One region of the Pseudoalteromonas sp. 1181_04 genome, then DNA from elsewhere that is predicted to be linked to it. Evidence: predicted binding sites of a transcription regulator. Region 1 holds the regulator's gene; each other region holds the start of a gene.
What was found. Region 1 encodes LexA, which represses DNA repair genes until DNA is damaged. Its sites were predicted from a motif close to TACTGTATNNNNATACAGTA; they were not measured.

Region 1 (3,517 bases):
ACCACTTATGTGAGTTAATTGAATCTTGCTCACGCAATGCATTAAAGCAGTGGTTATCATGCTCAAAGCGCACCTTTGATATTGGCTTTGAATCAGGCACTTCGCCAAAATGCTTTAATCAAGCGCTCAGTGCCGATACTTTATTGCGTATTTCTGCTATTGGCGCAGGTATTGAAATTACAATTTATCCACTTTCAAGTTAGCCTTTTCGCTCTACAATTGCTGCGGTCATTCTTGATACGCAGCACAGTTCTCCACGACTATTGGTGATTTTTATTTCCCATACGGATGTACGCTTGCCTAAGTGTAGTGGTGTTGCTATCGCGGTTAATATACCATTACGTGATGCTTTTAGATGATTGGCATTGATCTCCTGGCCAACACAATAAAACTTTGTAAAATCAACAGCAAAGTTTGCAGCATAACTCGCCACCGTTTCTGCAAGTACAACATTTGCGCCGCCATGCACCATACCCATAGGGTTATGATGAGCTGGGATCGCGGGCATCGTTGCTACTAAATAATCATCGCCTATTTCACTTATTTCAATGCCCATGGTTTTCATCAATGTGCCTTGACCACTTATGCCGTCATCAAGTTGCTTACATTGTGCTAGGGTGATCGGTTGATACCAAATACTCATCTGCCTGCCTCACTAAGTTATTTACTAAATCAGTCTACACTTTTAAACATTTTCCTACAGTTAAGATCATAAAAATAGATAAAATGTACCTATATTATCTAACTGTTAATGGATCTTAAGGATGAAAGTAAAGGTATTTGGATGTGGTGCAATATTATTAATGAGCCTTGTTGCTCAGCCGCAGGCTGTTGCTAGTACCCAACATCAACTCGATATTGGTTTTACCGATTTAGCTGGTTTAGATGAATCTTTTTTAGGCGCACGGTATCGATATTTTGCGCAAGATCTTGAATCGTTGACTGGTCCATACGAGCTAAAAGCGTATTTAAATCAAGTCAATAATTATGCTATTGGTGGGTTTGCTAATGATGATTTTAGCTATTTAAATGCCGATGCTGCCATCTATGGTCCCGCAGGATTAGTTATTAGTGCCAGCGCGCAGCGCCTCTGTGAGGATAATAGCTATTGGCAAAATACTGATTATTTAGTGAGTGCCGCTGTTGGTAAGCAAATGAATGAGCAGTTACAACTAGGGTTCAATATATATTACAGTCGCTTAGAGCGCCATGATATGTGGTTTGGCAAAGATAATGAAAGAGTCGCGGTTGAATGGACTTATGCTCCTTATGTTCGTTGGACAAATATAGTTAGCAATCAAGGTTGGGATTTAGAGCTAAAGCAATTGGCAGGGCGTTATCGTTATGTGCAGGGGCAGGCGGTTTATTATGTAAATCAAGCATGGTCAGTGGGAGTCGTTGCTAATATTCGTAATCAGAAAAATCTAAAAGACAACTATGAACTGCAAACGCAATATTGGTTTAATCAACATGTAGCATTAAAGTTTGGTCTTGGATCTGCGCTTGATTCTGGAAGTGGTTTAAATAGTATGAGCTTGTTATTAACGGCGCGATTTTAAGCCAATTTATATTTGCGATTTTCAGATAACTGTATATACTCACAGTTAAATGTACTGTATGGAAAACCAGTTGTATGCGCCCATTAACGAATCGCCAAGCTCAAATTCTCGAACTTATTAAAGTTTTTATTAAAGATACCGGTATGCCGCCAACCCGTGCTGAGATTGCGCAAACGTTAGGTTTTAAAAGTGCTAATGCAGCGGAAGAACATTTAAAGGCATTAGCGAAAAAGGGCGTTATTAAAATGAAGCCCGGTGCCAGTCGAGGTATTCAGTTAGTTGAAGAGGATGAGCCGGAACAACTTGGTTTACCTCTAATAGGCAGAGTTGCCGCTGGTGAGCCTATTTTGGCAGAGCAGCATGTTGAAAGTCATTGCAAAATAGATCCACTCTTGTTTAAACCGGCTGCTGATTTTTTACTGCGTGTGCAAGGCATGAGTATGAAAGACATTGGTATTATGGATGGCGATTTATTGGCTGTACACAGCACTCAAGTTGCTGAAAATGGCCAGGTGGTGGTTGCCCGTGTTGATGACGATGTAACAGTAAAACGCCTTGAAAAAGCAGGTAAAAAAGTTTTTTTACATGCTGAAAATGATGAATTTTCACCGATTGAAGTGGATCTTGAACATGAATCTTTCAATATTGAAGGGTTGGCTGTTGGGGTGATCCGCAACGCTGATTGGATGTAAATTTTTTGATCTATATTTTGCACCAAATTGGTGAAGTTTGGTGCATTTAATTTTTTACCGCTTTAATGGCTAGATTTTATACTTAGCTATAGCGTCCTAAGCCCTATCAAATCTACTTACCAGCTACTTTTAGCCCTCTAATATTATCCCTAATTACAAAATAACGCGCTGATTTTTAGCTGTTATTTATGCACCAAAAAAGAATTTAATTGCTCTTAAAACTTGCTAATTGTTCATTTTTTAACTAATTGGTTAATACACTGTGTTAACAGCTACTTTAAAAGTCTAACAATTTTGCTCAATAGCATAATTTAGGGTTGCGTTAATATTCAGTAACAATAAAAAATAACGAATTGGCGCGAATAAAGCTGTGCCGCCTTTTCGCTTTGCGTTTTGCAATAGCATTTAAAGGAGCCGTCACATGGGTAAATTGAGCTCTACCTTGTGGCTTATATTGTTTGTTCTACCGCAGCAAGTATTGGCTAATAGCCAGTTTAATATGCGTAAGGGCGTAACAGATATAAGTAATGATGTTTATCAGCTGCACATGACAATATTTATTATATGTTGTGTGATTGGGGTCATCGTGTTCGCCGTGATGTTTTGGGCACTGATCCACCACCGTAAATCTAAAGGGGCAAAACCAGCCCAATTTCATGAAAGTACTAAAGTTGAAATCCTTTGGACGGCAATCCCGTTTGTGATTTTAATTGGTATGGCAATTCCTGCGACAAAAACTTTGATTGCAATGGAAGATGCTAGTAAAGCTGATCTCACCATTAAAATTACTGGTTCTCAATGGAAATGGCATTATGAGTACATGGGTGAAGATGTTGAGTTTTATTCAATGCTTGCTACACCTCAAGATGAAATAACTAATCTTGCAAATAAAAACCCTAATTACCTGCTTGAAGTTGATAAACCTTTGGTGTTGCCAATTAATCAAAAAGTACGATTTTTAATGACCTCAGACGACGTTATTCATTCTTGGTGGGTGCCTGATTTTGCAGTGAAAAAAGATGCTAACCCTGGGTTTATCAATGAAACTTGGACCAGAATTAATGAAGAGGGCATTTATCGAGGGCAATGTGCAGAACTATGCGGAAAGGATCATGGCTTTATGCCTGTGGTGGTTGAAGCTAAATCTGAGCAAGCATTTGCAAACTGGCTGAGCGAAGCTAAGCAGGCAAAAGCAAACGCTGCAATTGCTGATGCTGCCTTATTAGATCAAACATTACCAAAAGAAGAATTAATGACACTCGGCGA
Region 2 (3,517 bases), on a different contig from region 1:
ATAAACAGCGGGTCCACATCAGTTAAGCGATTACTTGGGCAATATAAGATAAAACAGCATAAATAGCATTAATTATATTTAGAATATCAATGCTATAGTATTAATTAATTGATACATCATCGATCTAATCCTAAGGTAATTAAGTATTAATTACCATGTTCTGTAGTTAAATAATTAACCATCAGATAAAAACAACTCCACCTTATATCATTACTTGGCTACCTCAGTAAGTGGAGTTATTCACCCTTTGCGTGATATAGTCAAGTTCTAGGTTGGTTTTTACACCAATAATGACTTTATATAGTATTGATTTATGAGTCATTATTAGGATTGAAAGCCAGGTTTTAACTTCAGAGTTGGAGGCGAGTTTGGAAACTGGAATGATTATTTCTTTAGCTGCGTATTTTATCGTAATGCTAGGCATTGGCTTGTACGCTTATAAGCAGTCTACCGCCGATGTGTCGGGTTATATGTTGGGTGGCAGAAGTTTATCACCAGCTGTAGCTGCACTATCTGCAGGTGCATCGGACATGAGTGGTTGGCTACTTATGGGTTTACCCGGTGCTATGTATCTATTTGGCTTAAGTAAAGTTTGGATTGCGATAGGTTTAGTACTTGGTGCTTGGGCAAACTACTTTTTAGTCGCGCCAAGGCTACGTGTCTATACTGAAAAAGCGAATGACTCGATTACCATCCCAGATTACTTTGCTAATCGTTTTGCTGATAATAAAAATATATTACGAGTCATCTCGGCAATCGTGATCATCGTTTTCTTCACACTTTATACTTCTTCAGGCGTTGTCGCTGGCGGAAAATTATTCGAAAACTCATTTCAGATGAGTTACGAAACAGGGCTTTATGTGACAACCGGAGTCGTCGTACTCTATACATTGTTTGGTGGTTTCTTAGCTGTTAGTTTGACTGACTTTGTGCAAGGTTGCATTATGTTTGTCTCGCTACTTGCTGTACCTATTGTTACTTATACGATGCTAGACCAGCCAGTGTTAGACACACTTGCTAATGCCAGCTATGACTTGCTGTTAAGCGCTCCGAAAGAGAGCGAAGTCCACTCGCTTAATATGTTAGATTGGTTTGCTGGTGGTTCAACTATCGCTATTATTTCTGCAATGGCATGGGGCTTAGGTTATTTTGGTCAACCGCATATCATAGTACGTTTTATGTCAGTACGGTCAGTGAAAGATATGCCAACTATGCGTCGTATTGGTATGTCGTGGATGACTTTATCAGCGATTGGTGCAGTGTTAACTGGACTATTTGGTGCCGCTTACATGATCGAAAATCAAATGCTGATTGACGATAAAGAAACTATATTCTTAGTATTATCTGAATTGGTTTTCCATCCACTTATTGCCGGCTTTTTACTTGCTGCTATTTTAGCTGCGATTATGAGTACTATTTCATCTCAGTTATTGGTTTGTTCAAGCTCTTTGACTGAAGACTTCTATAAAATTTATTTAAACCGTGATGCATCACAAACCGAGCTGGTTTTAGTTGGGCGAATTAGTGTACTACTCGTTGCATTATTTGCTATTTATTTGGCTTATGATCGCGATAGTTCTATTTTAGATTTAGTAAGTAATGCATGGGCTGGTTTTGGGGCTGCGTTTGGCCCGTTAGTATTACTTAGCTTGTATTGGAAGCGAATGAATCTACAAGGTGCGATCAGTGGCATGGTTGTGGGTGCAGGGACAGTGTTGATCTGGATATACGCGCCAATCACTATAAATGGTGAGAGCCTCAGCAGTATCATTTATGAAATTATACCGGGCTTTATACTTGCAACAATTGCAATCATTACAGTGAGCTTATCAACAGCGCCACCAAATAAAGAGATCACCGAATTATTTGATGAAGTTGAACGAGGGCTATAACGGGTAGTAATTTTTATAACTAAAAAAGGGCAATTAATTGCCCTTTTTTAGTTAGTTAACTTGTAATTTTTTAGCTTGCTTCTTTATCTGCGCTGGCTTTAATCGACGCTACATTTTCTTTTTTTACTTTCGCCGTAGGTGTTTTCTGTATTGCCTCTTTGCCGCCTTTAAGTACATTCATAAAGTCGTCTTTACTTTTAGCAATCTCAAGTGCGAGCGATTCGATTTGTTGTTCGCTTAGTGGCACATCAACTTTCTCAAGCATAACCTCAAGCGACTCTGCTATATCAAGCATTTTGTCATACGCGTCAGCTTCTTTTTTAGTAGTAAACGTCATACGCTCGACTCCGTTTCTCTCTACAACATATTTAACAACAACAGCCATGATTTCTCCTGCCAATTTGCTTGGTGAATAACAAGTTCACCTTGATTGATTACTGTTTTTATGTACAGTAATTGTTTATTGGTCTTTTTGCAAGTGAACATTTTTATTTTTTACTACTAGGATTTGACAAAGAGGTACAACTTTACTTTATTTAAATAGTCGCACTTTTTTAGTATGACTTTATTTGGAGGTAGTCCAAAAGTGAAGGCATTAAAATCAACTATTAATTGAGTCCACGTATGGATATCATGGAGGAGAAACATGAAGTTTTTAACTTTAATAGTGGTAGTGCTTGGCTTAGCTATTTCATTGCCTAGTAGCGCAGCTGTAACTAAAACAGAGACTGCTGAAAGTATGAAGAAAGTTCAGTTAGTCAATGTGAATCAAGCAACAGTCGAACAGCTTACTAAGCTGCCGGGTATTGGTAAATCAAAAGCGCAAGCGATAATTGATTTCCGTACCAAGCAAGGCAAGTTTAAGTCTGTTGCAGATTTAGCGCAGGTGAAAGGTATTGGCGAAAAATTAGTCGCTAAATTGGATGGCAAAGTTACATTCTAAAAATCAGCAGGGCGAATTATTCGCCCTGCTCAAATTGCTTAATAGCGTGCCTTAAATAGCGTTTAGAGAATTGAATTTCGACTGGAGTGGTTAACAACGGGTAGCTTAACCCGGCCAGAAGTAAAGCTGGAAGTAACAACCAACCTTCAACATACGCTAATGATAGAAATACTGGGATCAATAAAACCAGCTTTATAATACGCAAACTGATTTTTTGCATTGGAGTTAACATACTCACTGCAATCGCAATTATTTGCTGACGTTGACGTATTTTAAACGATTTTAATTGCGTTACTTGACTTGAAAATAATGCCATCATCACAGCGACTTTTTAATTATTAAACGACTTGCTACAACGGCCATTAGTATCAGAGTAAATGCGGCAAAAATGATCTCCATCCACGCCGGCATACTTAGCCCTGCAAATTGCCAATCGATGTTGCCACAGTCACCTGTTGCAGCAAAAAAATGTGGCATCCATTCGTGCAATGGTAATGGGAAATTAGGTTCGAATTCACAGCTAAACGCAAAAGGATCGGTGGTAGTTTGCATATCGATATGTTCGCGTGCAATTAAATAACCCCAAATACTGGCAACTGCCCATGCAGAAAATGCTGTTAGACGGCATATTACATTCGTGGGTTTAATTGCACCGAGTAACCCTGCGGCTAATAACCCCAGC
Region 3 (3,517 bases), on a different contig from region 1:
TTTTTGCCTGCAAATCACGCACAGCACTACCTCGCTATGGCGCATACAATATCGTTTACAAACTTAACAGTATGTGAATTGCATTAGCCCAAATAACTAAATAATCTAAACTTTAAGTAATATGCTAATCACGCGATTAACTTAAACACAGCAAAATAGACATTTGAATAGTGGCTAAAAGAACAGTATAGAAGATGTATGAGGTGGGTTTGCAGCCATACGCACGCATACAGCTACAATAAATGTACTTTATTCTTGTTTGGGTAATAAGCCAAAGTGATGATAGGCGTTATCAGACACAATACGCCCTCTTGGCGTACGTTGGATAAATCCTTGCTGGATGAGGTAAGGCTCGATCACATCTTCAATGGTTTCTTTTTCTTCACCGATGGCGGCGGCTAAGTTGTCTAACCCTACCGGCCCCCCCATAAACTTTTCAATGATCGCGAGTAAATATTTACGGTCCATATAATCAAAGCCGCTTTTATCGACATCAATCATATTAAGTGCCAGCTCTGCCACTTCGGCATTTACAGTACCGTCTGATTTAACTTGCGTGTAATCTCGTACCCGGCGTAATAATCGATTAGCGATACGTGGCGTACCACGAGAGCGTTTAGCAATTTCAATGGCACCTTCATCACACATGGCTAAATTTAAATAATGAGCAGAGCGCCCCACTATAGTCGATAAATCTGCCACCGAATAAAACTCTAAACGTTGCACAATACCAAAACGGTCTCTAAGTGGTGAGGTTAACGAGCCTGCGCGAGTGGTTGCGCCAATTAAGGTAAAAGCGGGTAAATCGAGCTTAATGGAACGAGCTGCGGGCCCTTCACCAATCATTAAATCGAGTTGATAATCTTCCATTGCAGGATAGAGTATTTCTTCAACTTGCGGGCTTAGCCTATGTATTTCATCAATAAAAAGTACATCGCCTTCTTCTAAATTGGTCAGTAGTGCGGCTAAATCACCGGCTTTTTCAAGCACTGGACCCGAGGTTGTTTTAATACTGACATTCAGCTCATTGGCAACAATGTTTGCTAGTGTGGTTTTACCCAAACCCGGCGGACCAAATATTAATAAATGATCAAGCGCTTCACCCCGACTCCGTGCAGCTTCTATAAATATTTCCATTTGCTGTTTAACATGGGGCTGACCAGTATAATCGGCTAATAGTTTTGGTCTAATCGCGCGATCGACTACATCTTCATTACTTTGTTCAGTCGCATCTATTAAACGATCCGCTTCAATCATGGTTTACTCACAACATTGATTTTAGAGATTCTTTGATCAGAACCTCTGTAGACATACCAGGCTTGGCCACTGACTTTACTGTTTTTTGTGCTTGCGCCAATTTATAACCTAATGACACTAACGCAGAGATTGCATCATCTGCCGCATTATTAGCAATAAGTGCGTCAGAGGCGGGCTCTATAACTGCATTATCACTAAATGGCGTGAATAAGTCATTACCCCAATCTTTTAATCGGTCTTTCATTTCAAGTACCAGGCGCTCTGCGGTTTTTTTACCTACGCCTGGCAGTTTCACTAAACTGGTGGCATCTTCGTTATTCACACAGCTAACAAATTGCTTAGCCGACATCCCTGAAAGTATTGCTAATCCGAGCTTTGGCCCAACGCCATTGGCTTTTAATAGCTCTCTAAATAATGCTCGCTCTATTTTATTATTAAAGCCAAATAATAACTGGGCGTCTTCTCTTACTACAAAATGAGTATACACAATGGCATTTTCGCCAATGTTTGGTAAATCATAAAAACACGTCATCGGCATGTTAACTTCGTAACCAACACCGCTTACTTCAAGCAAAATTTCTGGCGGTTGTTTTTCTACTAAGATGCCATTTAAGCGACCTATCATGTTATTTCCTTAATCGTCCTCTAACGGTTTTACTGGCACTGCCCGCTAGTTTTATTAAATTTTGATCGGAATGAGCATGGCATATCGCAATGGCTAATGCATCGGCTGCATCCGCTTGCGGTGTGCCTGGCAATTTTAAAATATTTTTAACCATATGCTGCACTTGCGATTTATCGGCACCACCGTGCCCTACCACCGCTTGTTTAATTTGCCGCGCCGAGTATTCAAACACCGGTAACTCAGCCATTGCCGCACCAACAATTGCAGCCCCTCTGGCTTGGCCTAATTTAAGAGCTGAATCAGGATTATGCGCCATAAATACTTTTTCAATGGCAAAATGATCGGGAGAGAATTGTTCGATTAGTTGACTGATCCCTTGATAAATCATTTTTAATCGAATAGGAAACTCGTGATCGGCCAGTTTTATACAACCGCTGCCTAAATAAGTAAATTTAGCACCTTGATGGGCAATCACCCCATAACCGGTTAATCGTGAGCCAGGATCAATCCCTAAAATAATAGCCAATACTTGCCCAATCAGTGTAAATAGTTAAGTACGCTAATAATGCCAGAGCACTGTATAAATTACCAGTGCATTATTGGCATAAAAAAGCCCGTAAAAACGGGCTTGTTTAATTGCTAACCTTTTAGGCTAAAGAGCGCAGTAACCCTTGGGTATTTTTACGCATGGTTCTAGCTATCATAAAGTAGCCTAGTGATGCCACAAACACACCACCCACTAATGGTCCAATAAGCCAAATATGTGGGTGCAGCTTACCTGCTAAGTCAAACATCTCACGTTGCACTATTAATAAAGCCACATCACTGACCAACGCAGCGACAAAACCAGCAGCGCTGCCCAGCAATAAAAACTCATATAAAGTGGCATTTTTTATTAGCCGCCCTTTGGCGCCTAAGGTACGCAATATGACAATTTCCTGCATCCGTTCACCAAGGCTTGCTTGCACTTGCGAAATTAAAACTAAGCCACCACACATCACCACTATCGCCAGTACAAATCCAATTGCCAGCGATACTTGCGAAATAGTAGAACGTATTTGTTTGACAAAGCTGTCAACGTCGATGGCGTTGATTGTCGGGTAGGCACGTAGTAGCTCACTAAAGTCGCGTTTTTGATCGGCTTCGATACGCACCGATGAAATATACGTCGCAGGAAAATCAGCCAGTACATCAGGACTTAATATAATAAAGAAATTAGGCTTTAAAGTAGCCCAATTAACTTTACGAACACTGGTGATTTTGGCATCAAATGACTGGGCGCCAATCAAAAATGTTAGCGTATCACCCAGTTTCACATCTAAACGCTCTAGCATAGATTCTTCGATCGATGCTTCAGCGGTGGCATTGTCGGCAAACCACTGCCCGTCTATGATCTCATTTTGCACAGGGACTTGCTCTAACCATGTAAGATTTAGTTCACGGCCAATACCTGCGCGTGCTTCTTCGTCTTTCTTCTCGTTGTCTTGCAATGAGACTTCGCGAGCAACTAATTCACCATTAACAGCGTTTACGCGACCACGAATAGTCGGATAGAACTCAGATACTTGAATATTTTTTTGCTCTAAAAAGCTTGTTACGTCTGGCAATTCAGTTTCGGTTATATTTACTAAAAAA
Region 4 (3,517 bases), on a different contig from region 1:
TACAAGCTTTGCAAAATCAGCATGTTCCGTATTCAGGCTTTTAACGACCTCAACTAAATGCTCGTTATCTTCTTTGCCATGCCATTCTTTAATGTAGCTACCATCTTTATAACCATGATCTTGGCGGAAAAAATTAAGCGTATTTTTACCTACATAGCCTCGATATAAATCATCAATATCCATACCTATTTGCGCCATACATCCAGCGAAGGCTGCGGCATTAAAGGTTTTCTCAGCGACGGCTGACGCGGCGAGAATTTCTAACGTTTGTTTGAAATCATCAGCTTGTTGCGGTGCACTTAACTGTTGTTCCAACTGCTTAGCAAGCTCTAAATAACTGGTCTCACCATCAATTCGTAACGATAAACCGAAGTGAAAAATATCAACCAATTCTAAAATAACTTGCTCGGTATCTGGAGTTTGCTTTTTCCACCATTTCCAACCGTAATGATCAAGCATTTCAGCGCATTCAACCCAAATAGCGCGATACCATTCAAAGCCTTGGCTAAACCATTGATCATGAACTTTGGTGTTCATGGCATTTTGCATTTCTAGCATCACCACTAGTTTGTTTAAATTGGCAGACATATCTCTTCCAGTTACTATTTTAATTGCCGTAATAATACAGATAAATACTCTTCGATGAAATCGATTCTACGTACTGATTGTGGTTAATACGCAGAGGTCGCTAACACAAATATTGCCAATATAGCTAAGGGCATTTCATTACGCGGCACCCGAGGATATTTTGCTAACTGAAAATTGACGGCTACCTACCTGTAGTAAATTCTTGCCATGAATTAATCAGATCAACAAAATCTTCAAAACCACAGCCACTACTTAAACCATTTTCCTCGAGCATAAGCTCATCATCTTGATAAGCAAATAAATCTTCAGAGTCTTGGTGCAAGGCATGGGCTTCAAAAATGGCTTCATCTTTATTTAAGATCAAATCAATTTCTTGGCCCTGTAGCGTTAACGGCTCAAAACTACTTGATACTGAGGCTATTAAAGCTTGTACCATAGCAATTTTGTCTTTGCCGATCTCTTCATTTAACCAACGGCCAATAACCGCATGTTCACTGCTAATTTTAATCCGCAGGCCACTTATTGGATCGCGTATAAATTGGTATTCCATAACTTTACCTAAATACAACTAATGATCGGGATTATACCCTAGTCAGTGCTGAATAAATAAAGCCAGTGACAAAAATAGCGCTAAAAAGCGCTATTCTTTGAAGTGATACAGCTACCGATAAGATCTAAACCGCGCGGCATCAATGATTGCCCAAATATAGACGATCGGCAGTAATATAAAACCAATCGCAACATAAATAAGCGCGCCACTAATAACCCACGCTAGGAAGAAACCAATTGCCGCCATGATCCGGCCTTGAACTAACTGCCCTAAACCTGGGAAAAATATATTACAAATCGCTGCGATAACATTACCGCCTGAACCTTGCTCTGCCATGTTAACCTCAATTATTAATTTAATTTTATTCTTATCTACTTACATTCTTCATGCCAATTATTTAGTTATTAAAAATCAATATGTTAAAATCAACGGTAATACGAAGAACTAGCTAAAATCGTGATTTTTACTAAATATAAGTCAAATTGGCGATATCACTTCACACCATTGATCTAGCTTAGCTAAAAAATGACTATAAATGAATCATTAAGTTTTTAAAGCCTTTAGACTATGTATTAAATTAACTGGTTATAAAAACAGTATTTTATTTAGCCTAACAAAAACACCTGTTATACTGCTTTTAATATTGATTGAAAAGGCGTGATGATGGACGTTTCAGAATTACTCGACGGTTTAAATGATAAACAACGGGATGCAGTTGCAGCCCCACTCCAAAATATGCTGGTGCTTGCTGGCGCAGGCTCTGGGAAAACTCGAGTACTCGTTCATCGTATCGCATGGTTAATGCAGGTTGAGCAAGCCTCCGCTTATAGTATTTTTGCAGTAACCTTTACCAATAAAGCAGCTAAAGAAATGCGCACGCGCGTTGAACAGGCCCTTCAGGCACCAGTAGGTGGTATGTGGATTGGTACTTTCCATGGCTTATCACACCGTATTTTGCGCGCCCACCATCGCGAAGCAAACTTACCAGAAGCGTTTCAAATTTTAGACTCTGATGATCAACTTAGAATGATCAAACGCTTATTAAAAGCCATGAATATTGATGACAAAAAATGGCCTGCAAAACAGTTTGGCTGGTATATCAGCGCCAAGAAAGATGAAGGTCTGCGCCCCAAAGATATCCAAGCTTACGACATCAACGAACAAATGATGCTTAAAGTTTACACCGCTTATCAAGAAGCATGTGATCGAGCAGGATTAGTTGATTTTGCCGAAATCTTATTACGTAGTTTTGAAGTACTAAAAAATAATCCAACCTTACTACGTCACTACCAGCAACGTTTTGCCCATATGCTAGTAGACGAGTTTCAAGATACCAACACCATTCAATATGCATGGCTTAAATTATTAGCCGGCGATACCAACAGCATCATGATCGTAGGTGATGATGACCAAAGTATTTACGGTTGGCGTGGTGCTAAAATTGAAAACATTAAGCGCTTTTTGACCGATTTTAAAGCCGAAACTATTCGCCTTGAACAAAACTATCGCTCTACTGCCACGATTCTAAAAGCGTCTAATGCACTTATTCAAAATAACTCAGACCGAATGGGTAAAAGCCTCTGGACTGATGGCAATGATGGTGAACCTATTTCTGTTTATGCCGCTTTTAACGAATTAGACGAAGCGCGCTTTGTAAGCAGCAAATTACGCAGCTGGTTAAACGCTGGTAATGCCCTACAAGATGCGGCGATTTTATATCGTAGTAACGCGCAATCGCGGGTACTTGAAGAAGCGATGTTACAAGAAGGCTTGAAGTACCGAATTTACGGCGGTATGCGCTTCTTTGAACGTCAGGAAATTAAAGATGCACTGGCATATTTACGGCTCGTAGGTAATCGTCAGGATGATGCTGCATTTGAGCGAGTGATTAACACTCCTGCTCGTGGCATTGGCGATAAAACCTTAAGCCATATTCGCGATTGTGCGCGTAGCGAATCATTACCATTATGGTACGCCGCCAAAGCCATCGTAGAACAACAACATTTATCAGGACGTGCGGCGACGGTTGTTACTAAGTTTGTTGAACTGGTAGAACATATTGAAGATAAAATTGGTGATCTCACTTTAGAAGAGCAAGCGAAATACGCTATTCAAACATCTGGTTTAATGGCGATGTATCAAGCAGAAAAAGGCGAAAAGGGCCGCGCTCGGGTAGAAAACTTAGAAGAGCTGATCAGCGCCTGTGGCCAATACGAACTCCCGGAAGATGAAGAGTTTAGCTCACCACTGCAAGGATTCTTGGCTTATACCTCACTGGAATCAGGTGATGGCCAAGCTGAAGAACATGAAGATGCAGTGCAAATGATGACGTTGCACTCAGCGAAAGGCTTAGAGTTTCCACTCGTATTTATGGTTGGT

Region 2: a site for LexA is predicted at 2,328-2,347, ahead of FW757_RS16700 (YebG family protein). Genes of this name have one in related genera too.
Region 3: a site for LexA is predicted at 2,457-2,476, ahead of ruvC (crossover junction endodeoxyribonuclease RuvC). Genes of this name have one in related genera too.
Region 4: a site for LexA is predicted at 1,718-1,737, ahead of uvrD (DNA helicase II). Genes of this name have one in related genera too.

Annotation. Positions count from the first base shown of each region.
Region 1 is NZ_VXCS01000004.1:31,021-34,537, forward strand. It holds gene FW757_RS04105 (hypothetical protein) at 1-203, shown strand, start outside; gene FW757_RS04110 (PaaI family thioesterase) at 200-643, opposite strand; gene FW757_RS04115 (hypothetical protein) at 765-1,559, shown strand; gene lexA (transcriptional repressor LexA) at 1,634-2,251, shown strand; gene coxB (cytochrome c oxidase subunit II) at 2,673-3,517, shown strand, end outside.
Region 2 is NZ_VXCS01000020.1:42,941-46,457, reverse strand. It holds gene FW757_RS16710 (EAL and HDOD domain-containing protein) at 1-2, opposite strand, end outside; gene putP (sodium/proline symporter PutP) at 381-1,892, shown strand; gene FW757_RS16700 (YebG family protein) at 1,963-2,277, opposite strand; gene FW757_RS16695 (ComEA family DNA-binding protein) at 2,539-2,835, shown strand; gene FW757_RS16690 (DUF6170 family protein) at 2,852-3,154, opposite strand; gene dsbB (disulfide bond formation protein DsbB) at 3,154-3,517, opposite strand, start outside.
Region 3 is NZ_VXCS01000013.1:5,879-9,395, forward strand. It holds gene ruvB (Holliday junction branch migration DNA helicase RuvB) at 250-1,257, opposite strand; gene ruvA (Holliday junction branch migration protein RuvA) at 1,265-1,882, opposite strand; gene ruvC (crossover junction endodeoxyribonuclease RuvC) at 1,884-2,408, opposite strand; gene FW757_RS11975 (ABC transporter permease) at 2,530-3,517, opposite strand, start outside.
Region 4 is NZ_VXCS01000023.1:4,550-8,066, reverse strand. It holds gene FW757_RS17775 (dUTP diphosphatase) at 1-588, opposite strand, end outside; gene FW757_RS17770 (YacL family protein) at 770-1,138, opposite strand; gene FW757_RS17765 (hypothetical protein) at 1,250-1,474, opposite strand; gene uvrD (DNA helicase II) at 1,802-3,517, shown strand, end outside.